Regions from separate parts of the Peribacillus sp. FSL P2-0133 genome, predicted to be linked through region 3. Evidence: a T-box and tRNA genes for the amino acid it is inferred to sense, from the RefSeq annotation. Region 3 holds a T-box; the other regions hold tRNA genes.
What was found. The T-box of region 3 lies ahead of pheS (phenylalanine--tRNA ligase subunit alpha). A T-box ahead of a tRNA ligase gene usually reads a tRNA of that ligase, here a tRNA-Phe.
Positions count from the first base shown of each region.

Region 1: it has a tRNA-Phe gene. The T-box ahead of pheS (phenylalanine--tRNA ligase subunit alpha) is inferred to sense a tRNA for this amino acid. The anticodon was not compared.
Region 2: it has a tRNA-Phe gene. The T-box ahead of pheS (phenylalanine--tRNA ligase subunit alpha) is inferred to sense a tRNA for this amino acid. The anticodon was not compared.

Region 1 covers NZ_CP150254.1:5,210,597-5,219,942, forward strand. Annotated here, with positions in the region: gene MKY17_RS25090 (isochorismate synthase) at 1-378, opposite strand, end outside; gene MKY17_RS25095 (1,4-dihydroxy-2-naphthoate polyprenyltransferase) at 678-1,598, shown strand; gene MKY17_RS25100 (TraR/DksA C4-type zinc finger protein) at 1,737-2,486, shown strand; tRNA gene MKY17_RS25105 (tRNA-Glu) at 2,528-2,599, opposite strand; tRNA gene MKY17_RS25110 (tRNA-Ser) at 2,603-2,693, opposite strand; tRNA gene MKY17_RS25115 (tRNA-Asn) at 2,695-2,769, opposite strand; tRNA gene MKY17_RS25120 (tRNA-Ile) at 2,780-2,856, opposite strand; tRNA gene MKY17_RS25125 (tRNA-Gly) at 2,862-2,935, opposite strand; tRNA gene MKY17_RS25130 (tRNA-His) at 2,940-3,015, opposite strand; tRNA gene MKY17_RS25135 (tRNA-Phe) at 3,033-3,108, opposite strand; tRNA gene MKY17_RS25140 (tRNA-Asp) at 3,132-3,207, opposite strand; tRNA gene MKY17_RS25145 (tRNA-Met) at 3,214-3,287, opposite strand; tRNA gene MKY17_RS25150 (tRNA-Ser) at 3,392-3,484, opposite strand; tRNA gene MKY17_RS25155 (tRNA-Ile) at 3,506-3,582, opposite strand; tRNA gene MKY17_RS25160 (tRNA-Met) at 3,593-3,669, opposite strand; tRNA gene MKY17_RS25165 (tRNA-Ala) at 3,698-3,773, opposite strand; tRNA gene MKY17_RS25170 (tRNA-Pro) at 3,791-3,867, opposite strand; tRNA gene MKY17_RS25175 (tRNA-Arg) at 3,879-3,955, opposite strand; tRNA gene MKY17_RS25180 (tRNA-Leu) at 3,965-4,053, opposite strand; tRNA gene MKY17_RS25185 (tRNA-Gly) at 4,066-4,140, opposite strand; tRNA gene MKY17_RS25190 (tRNA-Leu) at 4,149-4,230, opposite strand; tRNA gene MKY17_RS25195 (tRNA-Lys) at 4,239-4,314, opposite strand; tRNA gene MKY17_RS25200 (tRNA-Thr) at 4,335-4,410, opposite strand; tRNA gene MKY17_RS25205 (tRNA-Val) at 4,421-4,496, opposite strand; rRNA gene rrf (5S ribosomal RNA) at 4,507-4,622, opposite strand; rRNA gene MKY17_RS25215 (23S ribosomal RNA) at 4,741-7,673, opposite strand; rRNA gene MKY17_RS25220 (16S ribosomal RNA) at 7,848-9,346, opposite strand, start outside.
Region 2 covers NZ_CP150254.1:814,354-823,699, forward strand. Annotated here, with positions in the region: rRNA gene MKY17_RS03860 (23S ribosomal RNA) at 1-1,628, shown strand, start outside; rRNA gene rrf (5S ribosomal RNA) at 1,745-1,860, shown strand; tRNA gene MKY17_RS03870 (tRNA-Asn) at 1,870-1,944, shown strand; tRNA gene MKY17_RS03875 (tRNA-Ser) at 1,950-2,041, shown strand; tRNA gene MKY17_RS03880 (tRNA-Glu) at 2,052-2,126, shown strand; tRNA gene MKY17_RS03885 (tRNA-Val) at 2,142-2,217, shown strand; tRNA gene MKY17_RS03890 (tRNA-Met) at 2,322-2,395, shown strand; tRNA gene MKY17_RS03895 (tRNA-Asp) at 2,401-2,476, shown strand; tRNA gene MKY17_RS03900 (tRNA-Phe) at 2,489-2,564, shown strand; tRNA gene MKY17_RS03905 (tRNA-Thr) at 2,572-2,647, shown strand; tRNA gene MKY17_RS03910 (tRNA-Tyr) at 2,664-2,747, shown strand; tRNA gene MKY17_RS03915 (tRNA-Trp) at 2,754-2,827, shown strand; tRNA gene MKY17_RS03920 (tRNA-His) at 2,845-2,920, shown strand; tRNA gene MKY17_RS03925 (tRNA-Gln) at 2,958-3,032, shown strand; tRNA gene MKY17_RS03930 (tRNA-Gly) at 3,036-3,110, shown strand; tRNA gene MKY17_RS03935 (tRNA-Cys) at 3,119-3,192, shown strand; tRNA gene MKY17_RS03940 (tRNA-Leu) at 3,201-3,281, shown strand; gene MKY17_RS03945 (DUF6241 domain-containing protein) at 4,261-4,803, opposite strand; gene MKY17_RS03950 (hypothetical protein) at 5,652-5,864, shown strand; gene MKY17_RS03955 (hypothetical protein) at 5,963-6,124, shown strand; gene MKY17_RS03960 (hypothetical protein) at 6,709-6,999, opposite strand; gene MKY17_RS03965 (hypothetical protein) at 7,548-7,751, opposite strand; gene glsA (glutaminase A) at 8,248-9,189, shown strand.
Region 3 covers NZ_CP150254.1:4,204,370-4,213,715, reverse strand. Annotated here, with positions in the region: gene MKY17_RS20255 (YsnF/AvaK domain-containing protein) at 1-591, shown strand, start outside; gene MKY17_RS20250 (general stress protein) at 761-1,573, shown strand; gene MKY17_RS20245 (general stress protein) at 1,974-2,357, shown strand; gene sspI (small acid-soluble spore protein SspI) at 2,374-2,583, opposite strand; gene MKY17_RS20235 (RNA methyltransferase) at 2,706-3,464, shown strand; T-box leader at 3,509-3,750, shown strand; gene pheS (phenylalanine--tRNA ligase subunit alpha) at 3,809-4,849, shown strand; gene pheT (phenylalanine--tRNA ligase subunit beta) at 4,878-7,292, shown strand; gene rnhC (ribonuclease HIII) at 8,150-9,109, opposite strand; gene zapA (cell division protein ZapA) at 9,282-9,346, shown strand, end outside.

The DNA of each region.
Region 1 (9,346 bases), 1.0 Mb from region 3:
ACTGTTAGTTTCATAATCAAAAGAAAAGCCCCCAAACAGTATAGGACCTGTCGCTTCTACATCGGTCACTCCTGTTTTGACAGCAGTATTCTGCAGTTTGATCCAGCTCTTTTCGACTTCTCTATAACGTTCGGCATTCGATGCCGCTTTGAGTTTCTTAACATTGCCTAAACCGGTGATGGTTATTTCCTTTGCAGGGTCCTCCCAGAAAAAGCGCTCACCCGCGTACCGTTCTCTTCCAGCTTGATAAAATGAAAGGGGGTTGTTGCAATTAACTTTCTTAATATGACTGAATAGAACTTGATCATTCAAGTCCTTCGCCTTTTGTATAGCTGAAGCCAGTCCCTGAAACTGTTCAGTTTCCTCTGAGATAGCCAAAAAAATCCCCCCAAATGTACATTTTAAAAGCTTTTTAACCTATTTAAAGATACACCTCCCTTGAACCTCATGTCAATAAAACGCCCCTTTACCGAACGATTCTTTCCTGCTTTTTTCCTTATTATATGAATCTTAGCGAATGTGGAGAAATATCCTTAATTCTGGAAATGCCCCATCCATGAATTCCAAATATCACCCTTGCCCACTTTTCCTGCATTTATTAGGATTACCTTTTGTGCAACAATTCAATATTTGTTATAATTTCGAGAGAACCAATAATGATTTTGAGGAGAGAAATAATGCAAACAGAATACGACGGACTTCCCCTTAAACGGACCTGGAAGATTTGGTGGGAGTTAATTCGTCCACATACACTAACCGCAGCTTTTGTCCCAGTCTTACTTGGAACTGTTATTGCACTTTTGGAAGATGGAGTGAATTGGTTATTATTCGCTGCCATGATGATTGCAAGTATCCTGATTCAAGCTGCAACCAATTTATTCAATGAATACTATGATTTCAAGAGAGGCTTGGATACGGAGGAATCCGTAGGCATTGGCGGCGGGATCGTCCGTCATGGGATGACCCCCAAACTAATCATGAACTTGGCCCTTGGCATGTATGCCATCGCCTTGATAATTGGAATCTATATCTGTGCCGCATCATCTTGGTGGCTTGCTGCAGTAGGACTGGTTTGCATGCTTGTCGGCTATCTTTATACGGGCGGCCCCCTGCCCATTTCATATACACCATTCGGGGAACTTTTTTCTGGATTGTTCATGGGCTTTTTGATAATACTGATCGCCTTTTTCATTCAAACCGGTGATGTTTCTTCAACAGCTATCTTAATTGCCATTCCAAGTGGAATATTGGTCGGATTGATCAACTTATCCAATAACCTACGTGACCATGACGGAGATAAGGCACATGGCCGCAAAACGATGCCGGTAGTCATGGGTCGGAAAAACGCCTTGACATTCATGGCAATCATGTTCGCCTTCTCTTATCTATGGATAGTTGGGCTAGTCCTTACCGGAAGCGTAACGGCGTGGATCCTCCTTGCCTTCCTAAGCATCCCGAAAGCCCTGGCCGCAATCAAAGGCTTCGTAGGTAAAACGCAGCCGATCACGATGGTGCCAGCAATGAAAGCCACGGCACAAACGAACACCTTCTTTGGCTTACTCATGGCCATTGGATTATTCATCAGCTATCTTATATAATCTCCGAGGACTGAGCTCATCGCTCAGTCCTTTTTTTCTATCATCCGTTCCATATTGTTTTCCTATACCCCGATTCGGGTAATAGATAATACAACCATTATAAAATGAGATTTAGACTTTAGAAGGAGTGAATCCGATATGGCAACGAAACAACAAACGCAAAAATTCAAAAAAGAACTGCTTCAAGAAAAAAATGAGCTAAGTAATAGAATTCAAAATGATGAACAATCCGTTCTGGAGAAAAGCCAGACCGAATCCGTAGGGGAATTATCAGCCTATGATAATCATCCTGCTGACCTAGGAACCGAACTATTCGAGATGGAACGGAATCAAGCACTCGATGAGCATGCACAATCCGAAATGGAGAAAATCGATGAAGCTTTGAAAGCCATGGAGGAAGGTTCGTATGGACATTGTAAAACCTGCAATAGGGAAATCCCCATCGAGAGGCTTGAAGCGATCCCAAGCACCCTCTACTGTGTCGAGCACGCCCCAGAACGGCCACTTTCACAAGACCGGCCTGTGGAAGAGGAAATACTGATTCCATCCAAGGGTGATCATTTTGAAAATCGTCATGGAATCAAAATGGTGGATAAAGAAGATAGCTTTGGTGAAGTTGCCAAATTCGGTACATCCGAAACACCATCCGATTACACAGGAGATCATGATAATTATAATGGCCTTTATAAAACCGAGGATGAAACGAACGGGTTTCCTGAAGACTATGAAGGATTTGCCGCAAATGATATCGAAGGAAAAAATAGAGTGAATATAACGAACAAAAAGCAAAAGGAATATGAAGTTACACTTGAAGAAGAAAATATAGAATCCAATCTTGGAGACATTCCCTATAAACAAAAAGATAGTTATATCAATGAAAAGAAATGAAAAAAAGAAGCATACATGAATGTATGCTTCCTTTTTTGTTATGACCCGTACGGGATTCGAACCCGTGTTACCGCCGTGAAAGGGCGGTGTCTTAACCGCTTGACCAACGGGCCAACTGGCGGAGAAGGAGGGATTTGAACCCTCGCGCCGCTCGCGCGACCTACACCCTTAGCAGGGGCGCCTCTTCAGCCTCTTGAGTACTTCCCCATGGCTCCGCAGGTAGGACTCGAACCTACGACCGTTCGGTTAACAGCCGAATGCTCTACCACTGAGCTACTGCGGAACAATGAATATGGTGGGCCTAAATGGACTCGAACCATCGACCTCACGCTTATCAGGCGTGCGCTCTAACCAGCTGAGCTATAGGCCCATATTTGGAGCGGGTGAAGGGAATCGAACCCTCATCATCAGCTTGGAAGGCTGAGGTTTTACCACTAAACTACACCCGCGAAATGGGGCGACTGATGGGAATCGAACCCACGAATGCCTGAACCACAATCAGGTGCGTTAACCACTTCGCCACAATCGCCGTAATTTTTTGAAATATGGTGGCTCAGGACGGAATCGAACCGCCGACACAAGGATTTTCAGTCCTTTGCTCTACCGACTGAGCTACTGAGCCACATATGTATCAAATTTAAAGAATGGCGGTCCCGACGGGAATCGAACCCGCGATCTCCTGCGTGACAGGCAGGCATGTTAACCGCTACACCACGGGACCTAATAATTGCGGGGACAGGATTTGAACCTGCGACCTTCGGGTTATGAGCCCGACGAGCTACCGGACTGCTCCACCCCGCGACGGTAATAATGAAACGATTTGCATCAAGTTTTCGTGTATATCGTTTTGTCCACATCCATTATGTAAGGGTGTTTCAAAACAACTTGCTGCTTTTTTGAAAAAATGGAGGAGGTAGAGGGATTCGAACCCCCGCGGGATTTGACTCCCCTGTCGGTTTTCAAGACCGATCCCTTCAGCCGAACTTGGGTATACCTCCATGGCTTTTGAAAAGTGAATATGGTGGACCTTGTAGGACTCGAACCTACGACCGGACGGTTATGAGCCGTCTGCTCTAACCAGCTGAGCTAAAGGTCCTTATATTTATTGGTAGCGGCGGAGGGGATCGAACCCCCGACCTCACGGGTATGAACCGTACGCTCTAGCCAGCTGAGCTACACCGCCAATATAATATAAGTATCTGATTGAAAAATGGTGGAGCCTAGCGGGATCGAACCGCTGACCTCCTGCGTGCAAGGCAGGCGCTCTCCCAGCTGAGCTAAGGCCCCATTCATTAAAAATCACGTGGTCGGGAAGACAGGATTCGAACCTGCGACCCCTTGGTCCCAAACCAAGTGCTCTACCAAGCTGAGCTACTTCCCGCAATAAAAACATGGTGCGCCCGGCGGGAGTCGAACCTACAACCTTCTGATTCGTAGTCAGATGCTCTATCCAATTGAGCTACGGGCGCATATTATGATGGTGCCGAGGACCGGAATCGAACCGGTACGGTAGTCACCTACCGCAGGATTTTAAGTCCTGTGCGTCTGCCAGTTCCGCCACCCCGGCACATACGAAAAGTGGAGCGGAAGACGGGATTCGAACCCGCGACCCCAACCTTGGCAAGGTTGTATTCTACCACTGAACTACTTCCGCATGAAAGATGCGGGTGAAGGGACTTGAACCCCCACGCCTTGCGGCGCCAGATCCTAAGTCTGGTGCGTCTGCCAATTCCGCCACACCCGCATATAAAATGGTGAGCCATGAAGGATTCGAACCTTCGACCCTCTGATTAAAAGTCAGATGCTCTACCAACTGAGCTAATGGCTCGTGCTTGTACTATCTTAAAATGGTGCCGGCAAGAGGACTTGAACCCCCAACCTACTGATTACAAGTCAGTTGCTCTACCAGTTGAGCTACACCGGCAGGTGTAAAATGGTGGAGGATGACGGGATCGAACCGCCGACCCTCTGCTTGTAAGGCAGATGCTCTCCCAGCTGAGCTAATCCTCCATATGAAACTGCTTGGCGACGTCCTACTCTCACAGGGGGAAACCCCCAACTACCATCGGCGCTGAAGAGCTTAACTGCCGTGTTCGGAATGGGAACGGGTGTGACCTCTTCGCTATCGTCACCAAACAATGTTAACATTTTTTCAAGACATATATTATTATAACGTCTTTTTGAGAAAATGCAAGAAGAAATTTTCATTCCTTCAAAACTAGATAATAAGAAGGTATTTCATTTTTTTAAAGCGTTGGTTAAGTCCTCGATCTATTAGTATCAGTCAGCTCCACATGTCGCCACGCTTCCACCTCTGACCTATCAACCTGATCATCTTTCAGGGATCTTACTAGCTTGCGCCATGGGAAATCTCATCTTGAGGGGGGCTTCATGCTTAGATGCTTTCAGCACTTATCCCGTCCGCACGTAGCTACCCAGCTATGCCTTTGGCAAGACAACTGGTACACCAGCGGTGCGTCCATCCCGGTCCTCTCGTACTAAGGACAGCTCCTCTCAAATTTCCTGCGCCCGCGACGGATAGGGACCGAACTGTCTCACGACGTTCTGAACCCAGCTCGCGTACCGCTTTAATGGGCGAACAGCCCAACCCTTGGGACCGACTACAGCCCCAGGATGCGATGAGCCGACATCGAGGTGCCAAACCTCCCCGTCGATGTGGACTCTTGGGGGAGATAAGCCTGTTATCCCCGGGGTAGCTTTTATCCGTTGAGCGATGGCCCTTCCATGCGGAACCACCGGATCACTAAGCCCGACTTTCGTCCCTGCTCGACTTGTAGGTCTCGCAGTCAAGCTCCCTTGTGCCTTTACACTCTACGAATGATTTCCAACCATTCTGAGGGAACCTTTGGGCGCCTCCGTTACTCTTTAGGAGGCGACCGCCCCAGTCAAACTGCCCACCTGACACTGTCTCCCACCCCGATAAGGGGCGCGGGTTAGAATTTCAATACAGCCAGGGTAGTATCCCACCAACGCCTCCACCGAAGCTAGCGCTCCGGCTTCTCAGGCTCCTACCTATCCTGTACAAGCTGTACCAAAATTCAATATCAGGCTGCAGTAAAGCTCCACGGGGTCTTTCCGTCCTGTCGCGGGTAACCTGCATCTTCACAGGTACTATAATTTCACCGAGTCTCTCGTTGAGACAGTGCCCAGATCGTTACACCTTTCGTGCGGGTCGGAACTTACCCGACAAGGAATTTCGCTACCTTAGGACCGTTATAGTTACGGCCGCCGTTTACTGGGGCTTCGGTTCAAAGCTTCGCTTGCGCTAACCTCTCCCCTTAACCTTCCAGCACCGGGCAGGTGTCAGCCCCTATACTTCGCCTTGCGGCTTCGCAGAGACCTGTGTTTTTGCTAAACAGTCGCCTGGGCCTATTCACTGCGGCTTTTCTGGGCTATTCACCCTAAAAAGCACCCCTTCTCCCGAAGTTACGGGGTCATTTTGCCGAGTTCCTTAACGAGAGTTCTCTCGCACACCTTAGGATTCTCTCCTCGCCTACCTGTGTCGGTTTGCGGTACGGGCACCTTACATCTCACTAGAGGCTTTTCTTGGCAGCGTGGAATCAGGAACTTCGGTACTATATTTCCCTCGCCATCACAGCTCCGCCTTAATGGAAACGGGATTTGCCTCGTTTCCGGCCTAACTGCTTGGACGCGCATATCCAACAGCGCGCTTACCCTATCCTTCTGCGTCCCCCCATCGTTCAAACGATGTATAGGTGGTACAGGAATATCAACCTGTTGTCCATCGCCTACGCCTTTCGGCCTCGGCTTAGGTCCCGACTAACCCTGAGCGGACGAGCCTTCCTCAGGAAACCTTAGGCATTCGGTGGAAGGGATTCTCACCCTTCTTTCGCTACTCATACCGGCATTCTCACTTCTAAGCGCTCCACCAGTCCTTCCGGTCTGACTTCAACGCCCTTAGAACGCTCTCCTACCATCGACACCTAATGGTGTCAATCCACAGCTTCGGTGATACGTTTAGCCCCGGTACATTTTCGGCGCGGAGTCACTCGACCAGTGAGCTATTACGCACTCTTTAAATGGTGGCTGCTTCTAAGCCAACATCCTGGTTGTCTAAGCAACTCCACATCCTTTTCCACTTAACGTATACTTTGGGACCTTAGCTGGTGGTCTGGGCTGTTTCCCTTTCGACTACGGATCTTATCACTCGCAGTCTGACTCCCAAGAATAAGTATTTGGCATTCGGAGTTTGACTGAATTCGGTAACCCGTTGGGGGCCCCTAGTCCAATCAGTGCTCTACCTCCAATACTCTCATCTTGAGGCTAGCCCTAAAGCTATTTCGGAGAGAACCAGCTATCTCCAGGTTCGATTGGAATTTCTCCGCTACCCACACCTCATCCCCGCACTTTTCAACGTGCGTGGGTTCGGGCCTCCATTCAGTGTTACCTGAACTTCACCCTGGACATGGGTAGATCACCTGGTTTCGGGTCTACGACCTCATACTCATTCGCCCTATTCAGACTCGCTTTCGCTGCGGCTCCGTCTCATCAACTTAACCTCGCATGAAATCGTAACTCGCCGGTTCATTCTACAAAAGGCACGCCATTACCCATTAACGGGCTTTGACTACTTGTAGGCACACGGTTTCAGGATCTATTTCACTCCCCTTCCGGGGTGCTTTTCACCTTTCCCTCACGGTACTGGTTCACTATCGGTCACTAGGGAGTATTTAGCCTTGGGAGATGGTCCTCCCTGCTTCCGACGGGATTTCTCGTGTCCCGCCGTACTCAGGATCCACTCAGGAGGGAACGAAGTTTCAACTACAGGGTTTTTACCTTCTTCGACGGACCTTTCCAGATCACTTCATTTACCCCGTTCCTTTGTAACTCCATGTTGAGTGTCCTACAACCCCAAGAGGCAAGCCTCTTGGTTTGGGCTAATTCCGTTTCGCTCGCCGCTACTCAGGAAATCGCGTTTGCTTTCTCTTCCTCCGGGTACTTAGATGTTTCAGTTCCCCGGGTCTGCCTTCAGTACCCTATGTATTCAGGTAAAGATACTGTTCCATTACGAACAGTGGGTTTCCCCATTCGGAAATCTCCGGATCAAAGCTTACTTACAGCTCCCCGAAGCATATCGGTGTTAGTCCCGTCCTTCATCGGCTCCTAGTGCCAAGGCATCCACCGTGCGCCCTTTCTAACTTAACCGTTAAAAAAGTCTTACAGATGCTTTGAAAAAAATTAATTGCCTTCTATCTATTATCTAGTTTTCAAGGAACAAAGCAGAAAGAATCCATCACATCGTGATGCTTCTCTTTCCTATTGAATGAATTACTCATTCAAAACTGAACAAAACAAAAGCGCTCTCGTAATTATCCTTAGAAAGGAGGTGATCCAGCCGCACCTTCCGATACGGCTACCTTGTTACGACTTCACCCCAATCATCTGTCCCACCTTAGGCGGCTGGCTCCATAAAGGTTACCTCACCGACTTCGGGTGTTACAAACTCTCGTGGTGTGACGGGCGGTGTGTACAAGGCCCGGGAACGTATTCACCGCGGCATGCTGATCCGCGATTACTAGCGATTCCGGCTTCATGCAGGCGAGTTGCAGCCTGCAATCCGAACTGAGAATGGCTTTATGGGATTCGCTTACCTTCGCAGGTTTGCAGCCCTTTGTACCATCCATTGTAGCACGTGTGTAGCCCAGGTCATAAGGGGCATGATGATTTGACGTCATCCCCACCTTCCTCCGGTTTGTCACCGGCAGTCACCTTAGAGTGCCCAACTGAATGCTGGCAACTAAGATCAAGGGTTGCGCTCGTTGCGGGACTTAACCCAACATCTCACGACACGAGCTGACGACAACCATGCACCACCTGTCACTCTGTCCCCCGAAGGGGAAAGCCCTATCTCTAGGGTTGTCAGAGGATGTCAAGACCTGGTAAGGTTCTTCGCGTTGCTTCGAATTAAACCACATGCTCCACCGCTTGTGCGGGCCCCCGTCAATTCCTTTGAGTTTCAGCCTTGCGGCCGTACTCCCCAGGCGGAGTGCTTAATGCGTTAGCTGCAGCACTAAAGGGCGGAAACCCTCTAACACTTAGCACTCATCGTTTACGGCGTGGACTACCAGGGTATCTAATCCTGTTTGCTCCCCACGCTTTCGCGCCTCAGTGTCAGTTACAGACCAGAAAGTCGCCTTCGCCACTGGTGTTCCTCCAAATCTCTACGCATTTCACCGCTACACTTGGAATTCCACTTTCCTCTTCTGCACTCAAGTTCCCCAGTTTCCAATGACCCTCCACGGTTGAGCCGTGGGCTTTCACATCAGACTTAAGGAACCACCTGCGCGCGCTTTACGCCCAATAATTCCGGACAACGCTTGCCACCTACGTATTACCGCGGCTGCTGGCACGTAGTTAGCCGTGGCTTTCTGGTTAGGTACCGTCAAGGTACCAGCAGTTACTCTGGTACTTGTTCTTCCCTAACAACAGAACTTTACGACCCGAAGGCCTTCTTCGTTCACGCGGCGTTGCTCCGTCAGACTTTCGTCCATTGCGGAAGATTCCCTACTGCTGCCTCCCGTAGGAGTCTGGGCCGTGTCTCAGTCCCAGTGTGGCCGATCACCCTCTCAGGTCGGCTACGCATCGTCGCCTTGGTGAGCCATTACCTCACCAACTAGCTAATGCGCCGCGGGCCCATCTATAAGTGACAGCGTAAACCGTCTTTCCATCTTCTCTCATGCGAGAAAAGAACGTATCCGGTATTAGCTCCGGTTTCCCGAAGTTATCCCAGTCTTATAGGCAGGTTGCCCACGTGTTACTCACCCGTCCGCCGCTAATCTCAGGGAGCAAGCTCCCATCGATTCGCTCGACTTGCATGT
Region 2 (9,346 bases), 2.4 Mb from region 3:
ATGAGTAGCGAAAGAAGGGTGAGAATCCCTTCCACCGAATGCCTAAGGTTTCCTGAGGAAGGCTCGTCCGCTCAGGGTTAGTCGGGACCTAAGCCGAGGCCGAAAGGCGTAGGCGATGGACAACAGGTTGATATTCCTGTACCACCTATACATCGTTTGAACGATGGGGGGACGCAGAAGGATAGGGTAAGCGCGCTGTTGGATATGCGCGTCCAAGCAGTTAGGCCGGAAACGAGGCAAATCCCGTTTCCATTAAGGCGGAGCTGTGATGGCGAGGGAAATATAGTACCGAAGTTCCTGATTCCACGCTGCCAAGAAAAGCCTCTAGTGAGATGTAAGGTGCCCGTACCGCAAACCGACACAGGTAGGCGAGGAGAGAATCCTAAGGTGTGCGAGAGAACTCTCGTTAAGGAACTCGGCAAAATGACCCCGTAACTTCGGGAGAAGGGGTGCTTTTTAGGGTGAATAGCCCAGAAAAGCCGCAGTGAATAGGCCCAGGCGACTGTTTAGCAAAAACACAGGTCTCTGCGAAGCCGCAAGGCGAAGTATAGGGGCTGACACCTGCCCGGTGCTGGAAGGTTAAGGGGAGAGGTTAGCGCAAGCGAAGCTTTGAACCGAAGCCCCAGTAAACGGCGGCCGTAACTATAACGGTCCTAAGGTAGCGAAATTCCTTGTCGGGTAAGTTCCGACCCGCACGAAAGGTGTAACGATCTGGGCACTGTCTCAACGAGAGACTCGGTGAAATTATAGTACCTGTGAAGATGCAGGTTACCCGCGACAGGACGGAAAGACCCCGTGGAGCTTTACTGCAGCCTGATATTGAATTTTGGTACAGCTTGTACAGGATAGGTAGGAGCCTGAGAAGCCGGAGCGCTAGCTTCGGTGGAGGCGTTGGTGGGATACTACCCTGGCTGTATTGAAATTCTAACCCGCGCCCCTTATCGGGGTGGGAGACAGTGTCAGGTGGGCAGTTTGACTGGGGCGGTCGCCTCCTAAAGAGTAACGGAGGCGCCCAAAGGTTCCCTCAGAATGGTTGGAAATCATTCGTAGAGTGTAAAGGCACAAGGGAGCTTGACTGCGAGACCTACAAGTCGAGCAGGGACGAAAGTCGGGCTTAGTGATCCGGTGGTTCCGCATGGAAGGGCCATCGCTCAACGGATAAAAGCTACCCCGGGGATAACAGGCTTATCTCCCCCAAGAGTCCACATCGACGGGGAGGTTTGGCACCTCGATGTCGGCTCATCGCATCCTGGGGCTGTAGTCGGTCCCAAGGGTTGGGCTGTTCGCCCATTAAAGCGGTACGCGAGCTGGGTTCAGAACGTCGTGAGACAGTTCGGTCCCTATCCGTCGCGGGCGCAGGAAATTTGAGAGGAGCTGTCCTTAGTACGAGAGGACCGGGATGGACGCACCGCTGGTGTACCAGTTGTCTTGCCAAAGGCATAGCTGGGTAGCTACGTGCGGACGGGATAAGTGCTGAAAGCATCTAAGCATGAAGCCCCCCTCAAGATGAGATTTCCCATGGCGCAAGCTAGTAAGATCCCTGAAAGATGATCAGGTTGATAGGTCAGAGGTGGAAGCGTGGCGACATGTGGAGCTGACTGATACTAATAGATCGAGGACTTAACCAACGCTTTAAAAAAATGAAATACCTTCTTATTATCTAGTTTTGAAGGAATGAAAATTTCTTCTTGCATTTTCTCAAAAAGATGTTATACTAATATATGTCTTGGAAATGCTAACAATGTTTGGTGACGATAGCGAAGAGGTCACACCCGTTCCCATTCCGAACACGGCAGTTAAGCTCTTCAGCGCCGATGGTAGTTGGGGGTTTCCCCCTGTGAGAGTAGGACGTCGCCAAGCTTGTATTGTTCCGCAGTAGCTCAGTGGTAGAGCATTCGGCTGTTAACCGAACGGTCGTAGGTTCGAGTCCTACCTGCGGAGCCATTATTGGAGAGCTGTCCGAGTGGCCGAAGGAGCACGATTGGAAATCGTGTAGACGGGTAACCCTGTCTCAAGGGTTCAAATCCCTTGCTCTCCGCCATTTTATACCTGGCCCGTTGGTCAAGCGGTTAAGACACCGCCCTTTCACGGCGGTAACACGGGTTCGAATCCCGTACGGGTCACCATTAAGACAACATATTGGAGGATTAGCTCAGCTGGGAGAGCATCTGCCTTACAAGCAGAGGGTCGGCGGTTCGATCCCGTCATCCTCCACCATTTTTCAATAAGAACAAGTTGTTTCTACATAATGGGTTTGATTATTCATCCTATTGAAACGCTAAACACGAAAACTTGATTCCTAATAGCAACATTATTAACGTCGCGGGGTGGAGCAGTCCGGTAGCTCGTCGGGCTCATAACCCGAAGGTCGCAGGTTCAAATCCTGTCCCCGCAATCTATGGTCCCGTGGTGTAGCGGTTAACATGCCTGCCTGTCACGCAGGAGATCGCGGGTTCGATTCCCGTCGGGACCGCCATTTTCATTGTTTGGCTCAGTAGCTCAGTCGGTAGAGCAAAGGACTGAAAATCCTTGTGTCGGCGGTTCGATTCCGTCCTGAGCCACCATAGTAGTGCCGGTGTAGCTCAACTGGTAGAGCAACTGACTTGTAATCAGTAGGTTGGGGGTTCAAGTCCTCTTGCCGGCACCATGTTTCATCCATATGCGGAGGGGTAGCGAAGTGGCTAAACGCGGCGGACTGTAAATCCGCTCCTTAGGGTTCGGCAGTTCGAATCTGCCCCCCTCCACCATCTTATAGGGGTATAGTTTAAAGGTAGAACAGAGGTCTCCAAAACCTCCAGTGTGGGTTCGAGTCCTACTACCCCTGCCAATTTTAATCTTATAATGGCGGTTGTGGCGAAGTGGTTAACGCACCTGATTGTGGTTCAGGCATTCGTGGGTTCGATTCCCATCAGTCGCCCCATTTTTCAATAAATGTGATATAATGAATACAACGTTAATGGGCTATAGCCAAGCGGTAAGGCAACGGATTTTGATTCCGTCATGCGAAGGTTCGATCCCTTCTAGCCCAGCCATATGCGAAAGTAGTTCAGTGGTAGAATACAACCTTGCCAAGGTTGGGGTCGCGGGTTCGAATCCCGTCTTTCGCTCCAAAAACGTTGGCGGCATAGCCAAGCGGTAAGGCAGAGGTCTGCAAAACCTTTACCACCGGTTCGATTCCGGTTGCCGCCTCCAACATACATGCCGGTGTGGCGGAATTGGCAGACGCGCACGACTCAAAATCGTGTTCCTCTGGAGTGCCGGTTCGACCCCGGCCACCGGTATCATATACGTTAATATAAACGTCGATTTGATGGCAATCTACCCGCAATGGTAGGTCGCCGTTTTTTCGTTGTATGCGCACGATTTTGTAGGTAAAAGTCGTACGCGGCGAATCGTACGCGCTGTATCGGGTAATTAACCGTACTAGAGTGGCGAAAATTGGCAAGGGAAAGAGTAATAACGATTTAGCAACGGAAGATATTTCGAAGCTGCGTGGGAGCATGCGGTCAGATTTCCTTGACTTCGACGACGCACTGGCGTTGTTTTTGAAGGATGGGGAAATAAGGAATATCCGTGAACATACGATAAAATACTACCGGAATGAGCTTTCGTCATTTCGACGCATTACCCGATTTTATTAGACATAGCAAAGGCGGTCAATAATTGTTACCGAGAGTATTAAAAGGATAAGATACGGGATCATTCCGAAGTATTCCGAATACAGGGCGTATACCAGGGCTGAGCGTCCGTTTCACCTGTACGGTGCTCCTCGTGGGCATAGGCGCCTGAAACTCCGGGGCTCAGCTTACCGTTTATGCAGTGTCCTATACACGGAATGGCCGACAGCATTATGCAGTATAGCGGGGTACATCGCCCTTATTAGCGTAGTATAAATCGCGTTAAATCAACGATGTTTACATAAGTGTATATTCGATAATAATCCGTTGTGCACAAACGTTGTTATGACGCGGTTTGTGTTGCATATCGACTGCCTCAAATGTCTATTATGTTAATAGAATTGCGTGCTTCATACAACGAAATGAATAAAATAATAAAGCAATTCGTGTGCCAACGAAGACATATGCGTGTGTATCGGGAGGGGCAGCCGGGGTATGACCGATTTACCCCAAGGCAGGGGGCGAATATCTCTAAATCTGCTGAATTATAAATCCGCGAATCAAATTTTCACTTTGGGGGTCAGCGGAAATAGCCCCTATTGTTTATATTAATATAATACTCGATGGGCTCGATTTTTAATGACTATTCAAAGTTTGCTTTAACAAATTGAGCTTCTTCTTCAGGAGTAAGAGTTCCAGTAGCTTTACCGACATTTCCATTTTGTTCTCCCCAAAGGTAATTGTGATCTTCCACTATATTGTCGAAGTTTCCTTCTTTCCAGTTTCCTACGATTCTTAGCAATTCACTTTTATAGTCGATAACTTCGCTATCATTAATGAATTCATAGACTGCATTGATGTTTTCAGAATTCATTTCAAGGTTGTACCATTTTTCTTCAGAAACTACTTTTTGATGAGTCATACTGTGCATTGTTTTCATAACGTCTTCTCTTTTTGAAGATGGGCCAAGACCTAGTTCATATAGAATTTTTTCATTTTTTATAGTTTCTACTTCCGTATCTTCTTCTTCAGTTGTCTCGTATTCCACTTCCGTTGTCTCCAAAACAGGAGTCGTATCTTCTTGCTTTGCTTCAAAATTTTTAGCGTTCTGATTGATTGTTATTATTACTGAAATAGCTGCTGCAGCTACTATAAGTCCAACCATTGACCATCTAAATTTATTCATTATAAGTTCCTCCGAGTCATAGTTCTATTATTCACTCATTTCAGTTACATCCTTTTATGGATAAGCTAACCATTATGATAATAACATAAAATATTAACAAATAATCTTAAACTATTAAGTAACCATATGGATATAAAATTTTTTATTGGAAACCAATACAGAGTATCCTGAGACTACTGTTGACTATATGAACGGGCGCATTGGCGATACGTCCGTGTAAGTCCAAAAAGCGACCGCAATTGGTCGCCTTTCTTCTATTATATAATGCGCCATCATACTACGACACTCGTTTGCATATTTCGACATTTCCGGGTATACTATCGTTAATCTGATACGGTCGTACGCGACGGTGGAATCCGTCTGATTTGCTGAACAATCTAACGCCAATGGTGACGGCGTTTTAACGGATATATTTAACGTGGATACTTTCCGCACGACTCAAAATCGTGTTCCTCTGGAGTGCCGGTTCGACCCCGGCCACCGGTATCTTAGAACGACGATATAAAGCGGTTTTCCTTAATTGGAAAGCCGTTTTTTCGTGTCTTCACGGATTTTTAGTCGTGCGTTTTTATTTAGGCTATGTTAAATCAGAATGTTTTGATTTTCGACCTAGAAAAAACGCCCACTGAAAGGGCGGTTGTTTGAACTAACGTTACCTGTTAGCGGAACAAAGCTGCCGATTGATCTCCGTGGCGACCTCGCGGTGAAGTTTATTCGATAAGAATCTAGCGACTCTCCCATTGCTTTAAAATGATAATTATTTCCTAGAAATTTATTAATAAAAAAGCCGCGACAACTTCATGTACAACTGAATAATTTAATTTATGACATCAAAAGGAGGTGGTTGTATGAGTAATAAGCGTCCAGATGTAGTCATTATAGTAAGAGATGAAGATAACTTTGAGAATATTGCTAAAATTGAAATAATCGGAAGCGCATCCCCGTGTAGAAAGTTCCTACGGGTAGGTGCTCCTATAAGTGATGTTGTATTATGTATGGTTAGGAATGGGTTTGTAAACGCTCAGGCTGAAAATGCTGTTATATTTTTCCGACCTAGGTAATGTCTGACTTCGACTTGATGTTACCCTTTTCAGGTAGACTGTAAAAAAAGTGGACAAGGCATGATGTTCATAATAGTCGACTTGGAAGGGAGTTTTTTATGGCTGTGTTAAATGTTAATGTTGATTTTTTTATAATAATAGGAGAAACCCAAGAGGTATATGGGCTTCCCTTATACTTATTTGATATTTTTAATAATGCAGAACAAACAAAAGAAAAAGACGCTTCCCACGCGGGCGGCGTCTTATTATTGTATTTCTAAATACTAGTGTTCGGGAGGGGGATATTCTATCATTTCCAATATCCGTCCATTCTAAGCTACATAGGAAAACAATAACTTACAAACGTTCAAGCGGTGAACACGTTGAAAATGAATCTTACGAATACAACCGAATAGTGAGACGTCATTCAAGCTTTATATTGTCGATATATCAATGGATAAGGGTTCGTTTTCATTTCGAAATTGCCCGAAGCACGACTCAAAATCGTGTTCCTCTGGAGTGCGGGTTCGACCCCGGCCACCGGTATCATCAATAGCGAAGAATCGCTATTACAAAAAGCATCACACTTAATTGTGTGAAGCTTTTTTCGTTTATGACGCACTACAACATATGTACAAAATGTGCGGGATATTGTGCATTGATTTTTCATCACTCAAGAATGAAGGCGATACATGAATTTATGTGCCACAGATATTGCGGGGAGTCATGAGAAATATTATCCATTAAATAATTATTTTATCAGCAATAGTATAGAGTACGTTTGTTCTTACGATTAATAATAAAACGAATGGATCAAAGAGTATTAACTCTACCATTCGTTCCGTTAACAGATTGGTCAATGATTTTAGATTTCAATATTCATAGCACTTAGCTCTGCTTCCGTATAGCCAGAAGAGGATAGTGCGATTTCAATTTCTTCAGCAGCCTTATAATCAAATAATTTAAATTTAGACATTAAAGCGAAAGCATTTTGATTTTCAATTGCCAAGGCAACAGCTTCCACGTCTTGCAATAACTTCAGGTCTTCAATGTAGAATTGAGCGGTTCTCATTGCTAGATACTCATTCATTGTAGTCGAACTATAGAAAAGACTTGTTAAAGTGGCGATTGCGTTAGGAACGAAAATCTTATTCATAATTACCCCTCCACTATTCTCAATATTCTGTCATTAAGTCACTTCTAGTATGAGTCACGATAAAAGTGTTGTCAATCTTTATCTTTTGTGCATTTTAACTCACCAGTTGAAAGTAGATATGTATATAACAGGCGACTTTTCCAAAGGCAAAAGTGATTGCCCGAAGTACGCGAAAGAATGAATGTTGCTGAGTTTACGAAACGAACCAAATTACATGGGACATGTTGATTCAAGCTCGATTGCTAGGTCTCGGAATCGATCATAACAAGATGGATAGAAGAGATACATATTATTTACTTCATTCCATTTACTTTATTCAACAAATGGGCCGATTTTACCTGCTTAAAAAAAGAAAGCTCATAATCGAGTTGTCTTATTTATTTAAGTTGTATCTGGTTGAGCATCCAGTAAATAGCTGCAAAAAAAAGCCAGTGTCACAAGTGGCACGATTAGGCCAAATTTTTTTGGATTTTTTATAAATTCTTTCATTGATGAGATCCTTTATGTGTTTGAATATTTCAAAGGGCTAATGAAACAACAGATCCGTATTAACTGTAAAGAAGGCGGGCTTCCACATTACGCAGCTCTCCAGATGAAACACAATCAGCCACAATTATTTGCAATGTTCTAGTAGCTGTCATTCGTTTGTCTGGATGCTTCATTTGTAGATGCTGTTGTATCGCTCGGAAAAGTTCATTATTTTCTGGACGGTTGGAGTTATAGATTTCTTGTAAACTTTTCGATTTTCCCATGGCTTTTCCTACTTTCCATCAATTGTGAAATACATATGAAAGTTTAATAATATTCATATGGTCTATATTTCCGTCTAAGGACGTATAATTCCTTCTTTTTTCAATTAAATCTTCTTTAAAGAACAGTGAAGTTGCTCCTGATTTTTTACAAGGCGTTAGCTTAGCTGTCTTACTGCTTTACCGTTGTCGCATATGTAGTTGTTTTCTTTGTCTTTAACACGACGAAAATAATTCAGAGCCTGTGTCTTTAGATAAGACAGGAGGGAAGTATGATAAGTCCTTACAAAGGAGAATTAAAATCAGTAAATAATAGATGAAGCAGCATTTGAAAATTTCTATAAAACGAAGAAAGTAGCGCCTTTAACCTTCCTTTCTATTTATTATCCGCTACGTATTTTTTAAATAATATCGATGAAATATGGTAATAAATAATAAAACCACTATTTAAGACACTTCAAATAACAAATTTTCTAAGGGGCGGCAAATTGTGAACAATATGGGATGTCAATGCAGGTCCAATGACGAGTTACAGCAACTGGTCGATCAGGCAAAAGAATATACAAATTTGGGAACGGTGGCAGACTATATACCTGCTCTTGAAAAGGCAAATCCTAGGGATTTATCAGTTGCTATTTACTATCCTGACGGAACAGGATATTGTGCGGGGGATGTAAGTGGGAAAATGACCCTGCAAAGCATATCGAAAGTTTTGACACTTGCTCTTGTATTAATGGAAAAAGGGGAGGAATATGTCTTTTCCTATGTAGGTAAAGAACCTACTGGTGACCCTTTTAATTCGATTGCCAAGTTAGAGACAAACAAGCCATCCAAGCCGTTAAACCCGATGATCAATGCAGGAGCATTGACTGTGACCCACATGATTGCAGGTGACAGTGTGAATGAACGATTCAAGCGTATTTTAGATTTTATCCGGGAAATGACACAAAATCCCACTATTGGTTTTAATGAAGATGTTGCCCGGTCAGAATACAATACAGCAGACTTAAATAGGTCGTTAAGCTATTTTTTAAAGCAGCATAATGTAATAAATGAGGATGTGGAGGACTTAATCGAATTGTACTCGAAGCAGTGTGCTATTGAAATGGACAGCCAGGATTTGGCGAGGATAGGCTGTGTGCTGGCCATGAATGGGAAAGATTTGTTGACGGGAAAGCAAATCATCCCCGGGGACATTGCCCGTATTTGCAAGACATTCATGGTTACCTGCGGCATGTATAACGCATCAGGTGAATTTGCCATCAATGTTGGCATACCGGCTAAAAGCGGTGTTTCAGGGGGAATCATGGGGGCCGTCCCCGGAAAATGTGGGATTGGAATTTATGGTGCAGCGCTGGATGAGAAGGGGAACAGCGTTGCCGGGATAAAAATCTTGGAAATGATGGCGAAAAAGTATTCTCTAAGTATGTTTAATTTTTAAACATTGACACCATTAGCGATGAGTTATTTTTAATTCGGATGTTGTCTGGCTAATGAGAGTCAGAGAAGAGAGAGAATGAAGCTTGTAATAAGAGCTTTTTCGTTATGTTTGGTGTGATCTTACAGGAAAAGGCTTAAATGAGGTTCAGTCTATAGCC
Region 3 (9,346 bases):
GGTGAAGGCCATCTTGGAACGGCAAGAGATAAATTCACGACCGGAAATATGGATACTGCCGCTACACGGCTTGATACAAATTCCACCAACCAACTATATAATGGCACTGAAAAAACCGATGCATTAAATAAAGAAGGTGTTTATGGAGTCAACGGACAAGGCCGTGAATTGCCAGAGGATGAAAGGACGCTTACACTTCGGGAAGAACAGCTGAACATTGACAAAGAAAGAGTTCAGACAGGAGAAGTCGTCATTAACAAAGAAGTCAATGAACAGCATAAAACGATTAATGTCCCTGTTGAACACGAAGAAGTGACAGTCGAGCATAGATCAGATTCAGGACGTGAAGCGAACCTGGAAACCGGAAGCATTGAAGATGGGAAAACATTACGGATCCCCGTAGTTGAAGAAAAATTGGAAGTTTCGAAAAAGCCGGTCGTCACAGATGAAATTGTCATCAAGAAACATGCTGTACAAGAAACGGAACAAGTTCAGGATACTCTTAAAAAGGAAGATATCCAGCTTGATAGTACAGATGAATCAATCGTAAATGAGAAAAAGGCAACTGAACGTAGAACCGACCGCTTCTAAAGGTGAAGAAAAAAGCCTGCAGTTTTTAAAACTGCAGGCTTCTTTTGGGTCTAAAAGACTGATTAAAGGTACGAGCCTAGGGAAGGCAAACCTTTTTGTTTAATTGGCACCCATCAGGGTATAAATACACATAAGAAGAAATATCGGAATAATAGGAGGAGGAAGATGCATGGGAAAAACATTATATGGTGTTTTTAATACGGAAAGAGAAATAATCCAGGCTATTCAATCCCTCAAGGAAAAGGGGGTCCATGAAGGGGAAATAACGGTAATGGCTGATAAGAAAGAAGAATTGGATTTCGTCAATCAAAAGCGTGATCCGGATGTCGACGTCGTTACTAACTCTAACGAGGATTCCTTCATTGATAAGATGAAACACTTTTTCCTGAATGAGGGTTCTGAAGATATAAGGAACCGACTAGGTGAGTTAGGGCTTGCTGATAGTGAAGCCACCGCTTATATAAATGAAGTGGAGGCTGGAAAATTCCTGATTCTGTTAGATGAATCGGAAACCGTAACAGCACGGGAGAGCATAACTTCCAATCGCATGGAGGAAACGGACGAACCTGCAGAGAATCCGCTTAAAACAGGGGTGGTGAACAATCCGGACCCGAACCTTTTTCCTGAAACAACTGCAAATGCCTATCAAACAGGGGAAGTGGAGGCACAGCCAGGAAGAAGCGAAGAACTCCATGGGAATTCTGCGAACATCTTTGGAAATGAAGAGCTGGATACAAAGCGAGCTCAAGAAAGGGAAATCTGGGGGAACTCCACAGAAAAATTCAAGAAGAAAAAACCAGGGAATAATGAAGGAACACTAGCAAGCGACCCTCATGCAGACCCGTTTTCTGCTGATACTGATAAAGCCCTTGATGCACAAGGATCACTGGATCGGACCGAGAGCCTGAATGCCAGCGGGCAGCAAGAGGAAGGCTTGCAGGATGAATACATCAAAAATCGAATTAATACCGACAATCTGTAATACGCAAAATAACTGCCTGCACAAGGCTGTTCAGACTGTAGACAAACTAGATGAAAATCGAGTTTGTCTGCAGTTTCTTTATGGCTTGTAAAATTGGGACGTTGATTTCCATTCCAGGCATTCGCTTTACGCGGGGTCTCCCTTTGATAGAAATCATACATGATGAGTTGAAGATATTGCTTTGGTTCAGTTGGTTCGTTTGATGAAGGATATATTTTTCGAACCCTTTTTATCTGCAAACTGAACCAGGCTGTTTTTTTTAAAAAAACCTTTAGGCAAAGGGTTCCCTTGTTCATTAGTCAGGAATTCTCAATAGACTATTTGCTTGTTTATTGTTAAAGCTGCAAGGTATAATGACAAAGGTATTATTTTAAGTAGAGTAACAAGGAGGGGGAGAAACATGGAAAAAAACGTATATGGTGTTTTTGACTCTAATCCGGAACTACTTGCTGCAATTCAAGACTTAAAAGCTAAAGGCGTATCTGGCACCCAAATGACAGTAGCAGCTAATATAAAAAATAATGTGCAGCTTGGAAATGAACATACGGATATACTGATCATCGCCAATCAGGATAAGGAGGACACTCTTTTTTTAAGAATCTTCCACTACTTCACAGATGAAGGATCTGGAGATTTACGCAGCTTTTTCACGAAATACGGCTACTCTTATGATGAGACAAAAGCGATGCTCGAAGAAGTGAGCGCAAAAAAATTCATCTTGCTGCTTGATGAAGAAGTCTCCATCGAAGAACTGAAGGCTTGCGAAGCGAAATCAAAAAAATAACAGCCTTTGAAGGCTGTTATTTTTTTAATCCTGCTTCAAGGGCAGTGATCATTTCCTGTTTTTCCTGCTCAGATGAATTTTGCCAGATGACCTCGAATAAGACTCCCAATCCAGGTAGCATTTTTTCCTCGCCATTTTGTATGGCATCGACAATCGTGTCTTCCAACTGATCTTGCGAATTTCCAGATACATTTTGGATGATCGCATTACGTAAGTTTAAATTCATAATTATTCCTCCTCTAACACATAATGACTGACATTAATAGCATTTCACAAACTCACATGCAATATGTATGTGAATTGCGTTATAATAGGAAAATCAGTGTGAAGTTAAAGGAGCGTTTACCCTTGAAATATATTGAATCCGTAAAAAACCCGCAAGTTAAGCAATGGAAAAAACTTTTGACGAAAAAAGAACGAGATAAAACAGGTAAATATTTAGTCGAGGGTTTTCACCTAGTTGAAGAAGCCTTAAAAGAAGAAATCGTCTTGGAAGTGATCATCAATGAAGAAACTGAAATGCCTGCACATTTTAAGGTGGAAGGCACAGAACTCATTTATGTGAAAAATGATATTATGAAGGCGATTTGTGATACCGAAGCCCCGCAGGGAATTGCTGCTGTTTGTGAACAGAAATCAACGAGCATGGCGTCCATCAATCCGGATAAACTTTTGTTGATCGATGCTGTACAAGATCCGGGGAATATTGGAACGATGATCAGGACAGCGGATGCAGCTGGAATCGATGCAGTCATACTTGGCGAAGGGTGTGCTGACTTGTATAATCCCAAAGTGGTCCGTTCGACGCAAGGGAGCCTCTTTCATATGCCTGTCATTAAAGGGAACCTTTTCGAAATCATCGATGAGCTGAAGGAAAGCGGCACACCGGTATATGGCACGGCATTAGAAGGCGCATCGCCATTTGAAGAAGTGGAAAAGTCTTCCCGGTTTGCCTTGTTGGTCGGTAATGAAGGCCAAGGAGTATCGAAGGAATTACTGGAGAAAACGACTAAAAACCTTTATATTCCCATCTACGGAAAAAGCGAATCATTGAATGTGGGGATCGCTGCCGGGATTTTAATGTACTATTTACGAAAATCGATTTGAAACGGCCGAAGAATTATAATATAATAAAACAGAATTTTATAATGAAAACAACGATGACAAAGAGTAGTAGCTTAAGTTAACCATATCCAGGGAAAAAATGCCTTGACTGAAAGCATTTTTATGGCACTGCTTAAGGGAATTCACCTTTCGAGTTGGCATTGGGAAGACATGATGTCCGAAAAATGTTCCGGTGAAGAGCCGTTATTTTTAATGAAGTGAGTGCAGAAGTTTTTTTGTTCGTGCACTAATAAGGGTGGTACCGCGATACATAAACCTCGTCCCTTTAGGGATTGGGGTTTTTTTGTGTTCATTTTTACAAAAGGAAAATAAAGGAGGAAGACATGATGCAGGAACGTTTACTAGAACTGCAGGAAGAAGCGTTGCAAAAAGTTGCCGCCGCTTCCGAATTAAAAGAACTGAATGAAGTCCGAGTTGCTTATTTAGGGAAAAAAGGGCCAATCACTGAGGTATTACGCGGCATGGGTAAATTATCTGCCGAAGAACGCCCGAAAATCGGGGCACTGGCCAATGATGTAAGGGAAGCGATCGCAACAAAGATCGAGGAGAAACAAAAAGCACTAGAAACTGCGGCAGTCAATGCAAAGCTAGCAACTGAAACGATTGACGTCACACTTCCTGGACGTCCGGTTAACAAGGGGAATCTACACCCATTAACACGTGTCGTGGAAGAAATCGAAGACTTATTCATCGGTATGGGTTATACCGTTGCGGAAGGTCCTGAAGTCGAAAGCGACTACTACAACTTCGAGGCACTTAACTTGCCAAAAAGCCATCCGGCACGTGATATGCAGGATTCCTTCTACATAACGGATGAAATCCTGATGCGTACACACACTTCACCTGTTCAAGCCAGAACGATGGAAAAACATAAAGGGCAAGGTCCTGTTAAAATCATTTGCCCAGGAAAAGTATATCGCCGTGATAACGATGATGCTACACACTCCCATCAATTCCAGCAAATTGAGGGCTTGGTCATTGATGAGAACATCAGCATGAGCGACCTGAAAGGAACGCTGGACGTATTTGCGAAAAAAGTATTCGGGCAAGACCGAGAAATCCGTCTTCGTCCAAGTTTCTTCCCATTTACGGAGCCTTCCGTCGAAGTGGATATTTCTTGTAAAATCTGTGGTGGTAAAGGCTGCAGCGTATGTAAACAAACAGGCTGGATCGAAGTGCTTGGCGGCGGGATCGTTCATCCGAACGTCCTTGAAATGGCTGGCTTCGATTCCAAGAAATACTCTGGATTCGCATTTGGAATCGGCGTGGAACGGATTGCCATGTTGAAGTACGGTGTGGATGATATCCGTCATTTCTATACGAATGATGTTCGATTCTTAAAACAATTCAACCATCACGAAGCATAAATTTTTATTTTAAAAAGGAGGACCTACCATGTTTGTGTCATATAAATGGTTACAAGATTATGTTGACCTTTCAGGCATCAATGCGACGGAGCTAGCTGACAAAATCACGAAAAGCGGCATTGAGGTTGAAGGGGTGGAAAAGAAAAGTGAAGGGCTAAAAGGGGTCGTCATCGGGCATGTCATTGAACGTGAACAGCATCCAAATGCGGATAAATTGAATAAATGCCAAGTTGATATCGGGGCCGAAAATCCCGTTCAGATCATCTGTGGAGCACCGAATGTCGATAAAGGCCAAAAGGTCGCAGTCGCTACTGTTGGCGCAGTCCTTCCAGGTAATTTCAAAATCAAGAAAGCGAAACTTCGTGGAGAGGAATCGCACGGGATGATTTGCTCGCTTCAGGAATTGGGCTTCGAATCCAAGCTCGTTTCCAAGGATTATGCTACAGGTATCTTCGTCTTCCCTAATGATGTGGAAGTAGGGAAAGATGCATTGGAGGAACTTGGTCTAAGTGATGAAGTGCTGGAACTTGGGCTGACTCCAAACCGTTCCGACGCATTGAGCATGCTTGGTGTTGCATACGAAGTGGCAGCCATTCTAGGACGGGAAGTGAAATGGCCGGTTGTCGAGAAAGAAGAGGCAGCTGAAAAAGCAACTGATTATATCAGTGTCAAAGTTGAAGCGAAAGAAGATAACCCGATATACATTGCTAAAATCATCAAGGATGTCAAGATCGGACCCTCACCGCTTTGGATGCAGACTAGGTTGATGTCTGCAGGTATCCGACCTCATAATAATGTGGTGGATATCACGAACTACATTTTACTTGAATACGGCCAACCGCTCCATGCCTTTGATTATGACCGCTTTGGTTCAAAGGAAATCGTCATCCGCAGAGCGAAGGATGCTGAAAAAATCGTAACATTGGATGAAGCGGAACGCACTTTGACACCTGACCATTTAGTGATCACAAATGGCAGTGAGCCAGTAGCGATAGCTGGTGTGATGGGCGGAGCGGATTCCGAAGTGAAAAATGATACGACGAATATCATTATTGAAAGTGCATATTTTGCAGGTACAGTAGTTCGTAAAGCTTCAAAGGACCATGGATTACGCAGTGAAGCTAGTGCCCGCTTTGAAAAAGGTGTCGACCCGGCCCGTGTACGTGAAGCTGGAGAACGTGCTGCACAATTGATTGCACAATATGCAGGCGGAACAGTCTTACAAGGAGCAGCAGAAGTTGATGAATTGACAATGGAACCTGCGGTCATTAGCATCACTCTTGAAAAAATCAACACACTTCTTGGAACAAGCATGACCGTATCGGTTGTGGAATCGATCTTCAAACGTCTGCAATTTGGCGTTGAACTTGACAATGAAACATTCACAATCACAGTCCCGACGCGCCGTGGTGATATTACGATTGAAGCGGATTTAGTCGAAGAGGCTGCACGTTTATTTGGATATGATAACATTCCCGCTACACTGCCGATTGGTGCTGCAACCCCAGGCCAATTGACTGACTATCAAATTAAACGGCGGAAGGCACGCCGTACACTTGAAGGCGCAGGCCTTTATCAAGCGGTGACCTATTCACTGACAAGCCAGGAAAAAGCGTCCCAATTCGCATTGGAAGCAAGAGAATCCATTCGATTAGCAATGCCAATGAGTGAAGAAAGAAGCCAGCTGCGTTTAAGCATCGTGCCTCAATTGCTGGAAGTCGTGAAATATAACAATGCCCGCCAAATTGATTCACTGGCACTGTATGAAATCGGTTCGGTATTCTTTAAGCGTGATGAACAAGAACTGCCTGAAGAAAAAGAACATATTGCTGGAGCAATCACCGGCCTATGGGAGTCACATCTATGGCAAGGCGAAAAGAAACCAGTGGATTTCTTTGTAGCCAAAGGCGTGATCGAAGCATTATTCGACACACTTGGATTAGCTGATCAAATCAATTATCGCCAAGCTGAAATCAACGACATGCATCCAGGACGGACAGCGGAAGTACTATTGAATGGTGAAGTGATTGGCTTTATCGGCCAAGTGCACCCAACTGTCCAAAAAGACTTGGATATTAAAGAAACATACATTTTCGAACTTTCCTTAAAAGCATTGGCCGAAGCCGAAGTCGCGCCGATTGCGTACCAAACCATTCCGCGCTATCCATCAACCACACGCGATATCGCTCTAGTTGTGGATCAAGCTACGAAAGCCGGGGACATTCAGGATATTATTGAAGAAGCCGGTGGCAAACTGCTGAAAGAAGTAAGCATCTTCGACTTATACGAAGGTGAAAGAATGGAGGAAGGCAAGAAATCCATTGCCTACTCACTGAAATACTTCGACCCGGAACGTACTCTAACGGACGAGGACATTACAAAAGCACATGATAAAGTGCTTGAAGCCGTTAAAGAAAAAGCTGGCGCAGAACTAAGAGGATAAAACCAAAAAAACAGCTCCCTGACACATGGGGAGCTGTCTTTTTTTTGATTTTACGAGTGAAAGGAGCAAACTCACGAGTAAACGGTGCAATCTCACGAGTAAATGGCGTAAACTCACGAGTAAATGGTGCAAACTCACGAGTAAATGGCGTGAATTCACGAGTAAACGGTGCTATCTCACAAGTAAATGGCGTAAACTCACGAGTAAATCGTAAATTTACGAGTAAATAGCGTGAATTCACGAGTAAAAGGTGTAAACTCACGAGTAAACGGAGCAAACTCACGAGTAAACGGTGCAAACTCACGAGTAAACGGTGCTATCTCACAAGTAAATGGCGTAAACTCACGAGTAAATCGTAAATTCACGAGTAAACGGCGTAAACTCACGAGTAAATGGTGCAAACTCACGAGTAAATCGTAAATTTACAAGTAAATAGCGTGAATTCACGAGTAAATGGCGTAAACTCACGAGTAAATCGTAAATTTACGAGTAAACAGCGTGAATTCACGAGTAAACGGTGCTATCTCACAAGTAAACGGCGTAAACTCACGAGTAAATGGCGTAAACTCACGAGTAAACAGCGTGAATTCACGAGTAAACGGTGCTATCTCACAAGTAAACGGAGCAAACTCACGAGTAAATCGTAAATTTACGAGTAAATAGCGTGAATTCACGAGTAAATGGCGTAAACTCTCGAGTAAATGGTGCAAACTCACGAGTAAATCGTAAATTTACAAGTAAATAGCGTGAATTCACGAGTAAATGGCGTAACCTCACGAGTAAATCGTAAATTTACGAGTAAATAGCGTGAATTCACGAGAAAAAGGCGGCTGTTCCGGAAGGTCAGCCGCTTTCTTCTATTTTTGATATTTCTGTTGATATAGTCGCTTCGCTTTTTCTGTGTTGGCGAAGTGGGTTTTCGTGAATTCGTGTAATGAATCGATTCCTTTTTCATGAATCAATCTTGCGGCCGCTTCATCGACTGCAAATCCGGCACCTTTAGGAATTTTGAATCCGGCTTTTTCACTCAGCAAGTCAAAGCGTTTGACGAATGCATATCGGGCAATGATGGATGCGGCTGCTACTCCAAGATGAATGCCTTCCGCTTTTGTACATAGATAGGTGGCATTGGCCTGGAATAGTTCTTGGCCTTTGAGGTAATTGAAAAATACCTCTGGTTGAGCGAATTGATCAATAAGGACCGCTTCCGCTTGTTCCGGCTGGATTTTTTGCATGAGATTCTTGATTGCCTGGTTATGGAGGAGTGCCTTCATTTTTCCTTGTGACATTCCCTTTGCCTGCAGCGCATTATATTTCGGGTTGTCGCATGTGAGCAGGCTGAAGGGCACTACATCCTTAATCTGTTTGGCAATTTCGATGATCTGTGGATCTTTCAGATTTTTGGAATCCTGGACTCCAAGCTCCTTCAAGAGTGAGAGTTGTTCCTTTTTTGCATATACGGCTACGACGGTGATCGGGCCGAAATAGTCTCCTGTTCCGACCTCATCGGAACCGATCACTGACATGGTTCCGATATTTGCAGGCGGCGAATATCGATGGGCCTTGACTGATGCAGAGGATGCCGTTTTTTTCTTTTGAGCCGCAGCGGTGGTACCTTTTTGCCATTTTACCGCTTCTAGTTCGGCATTCTTACCTTGAAAAAGGACCTTCCCGGATTTATAGGCCGTCACCGTACATAGCGGCGGTTTTGCGGAAAAGATGCTCCCCGGCGGCAGCTTGGCGGCCAAGGATGAAGAATAATGGGACTTCATAGCCTTTATTTGTTCAGGACTGATAAGTAAAACAACATGGGACATAATGGGTTAGCTCCTAACTTCATTTTGTTTATTAGGTGATCTTCTTCCTAAATTCGCTTTCGTTTGACAAATTATTGAAATTTTTATGCGAGAAATGACGATGTACTCTCTTTCATGACGAAAAACTTCATGATATGATAGAATTAGGATTGTTTAGATTGGGGGCATCATTTTGTCAGACGATAAACGAAATAAAACAACAGTTGATATATACGGACAACCATATACAATCGTCGG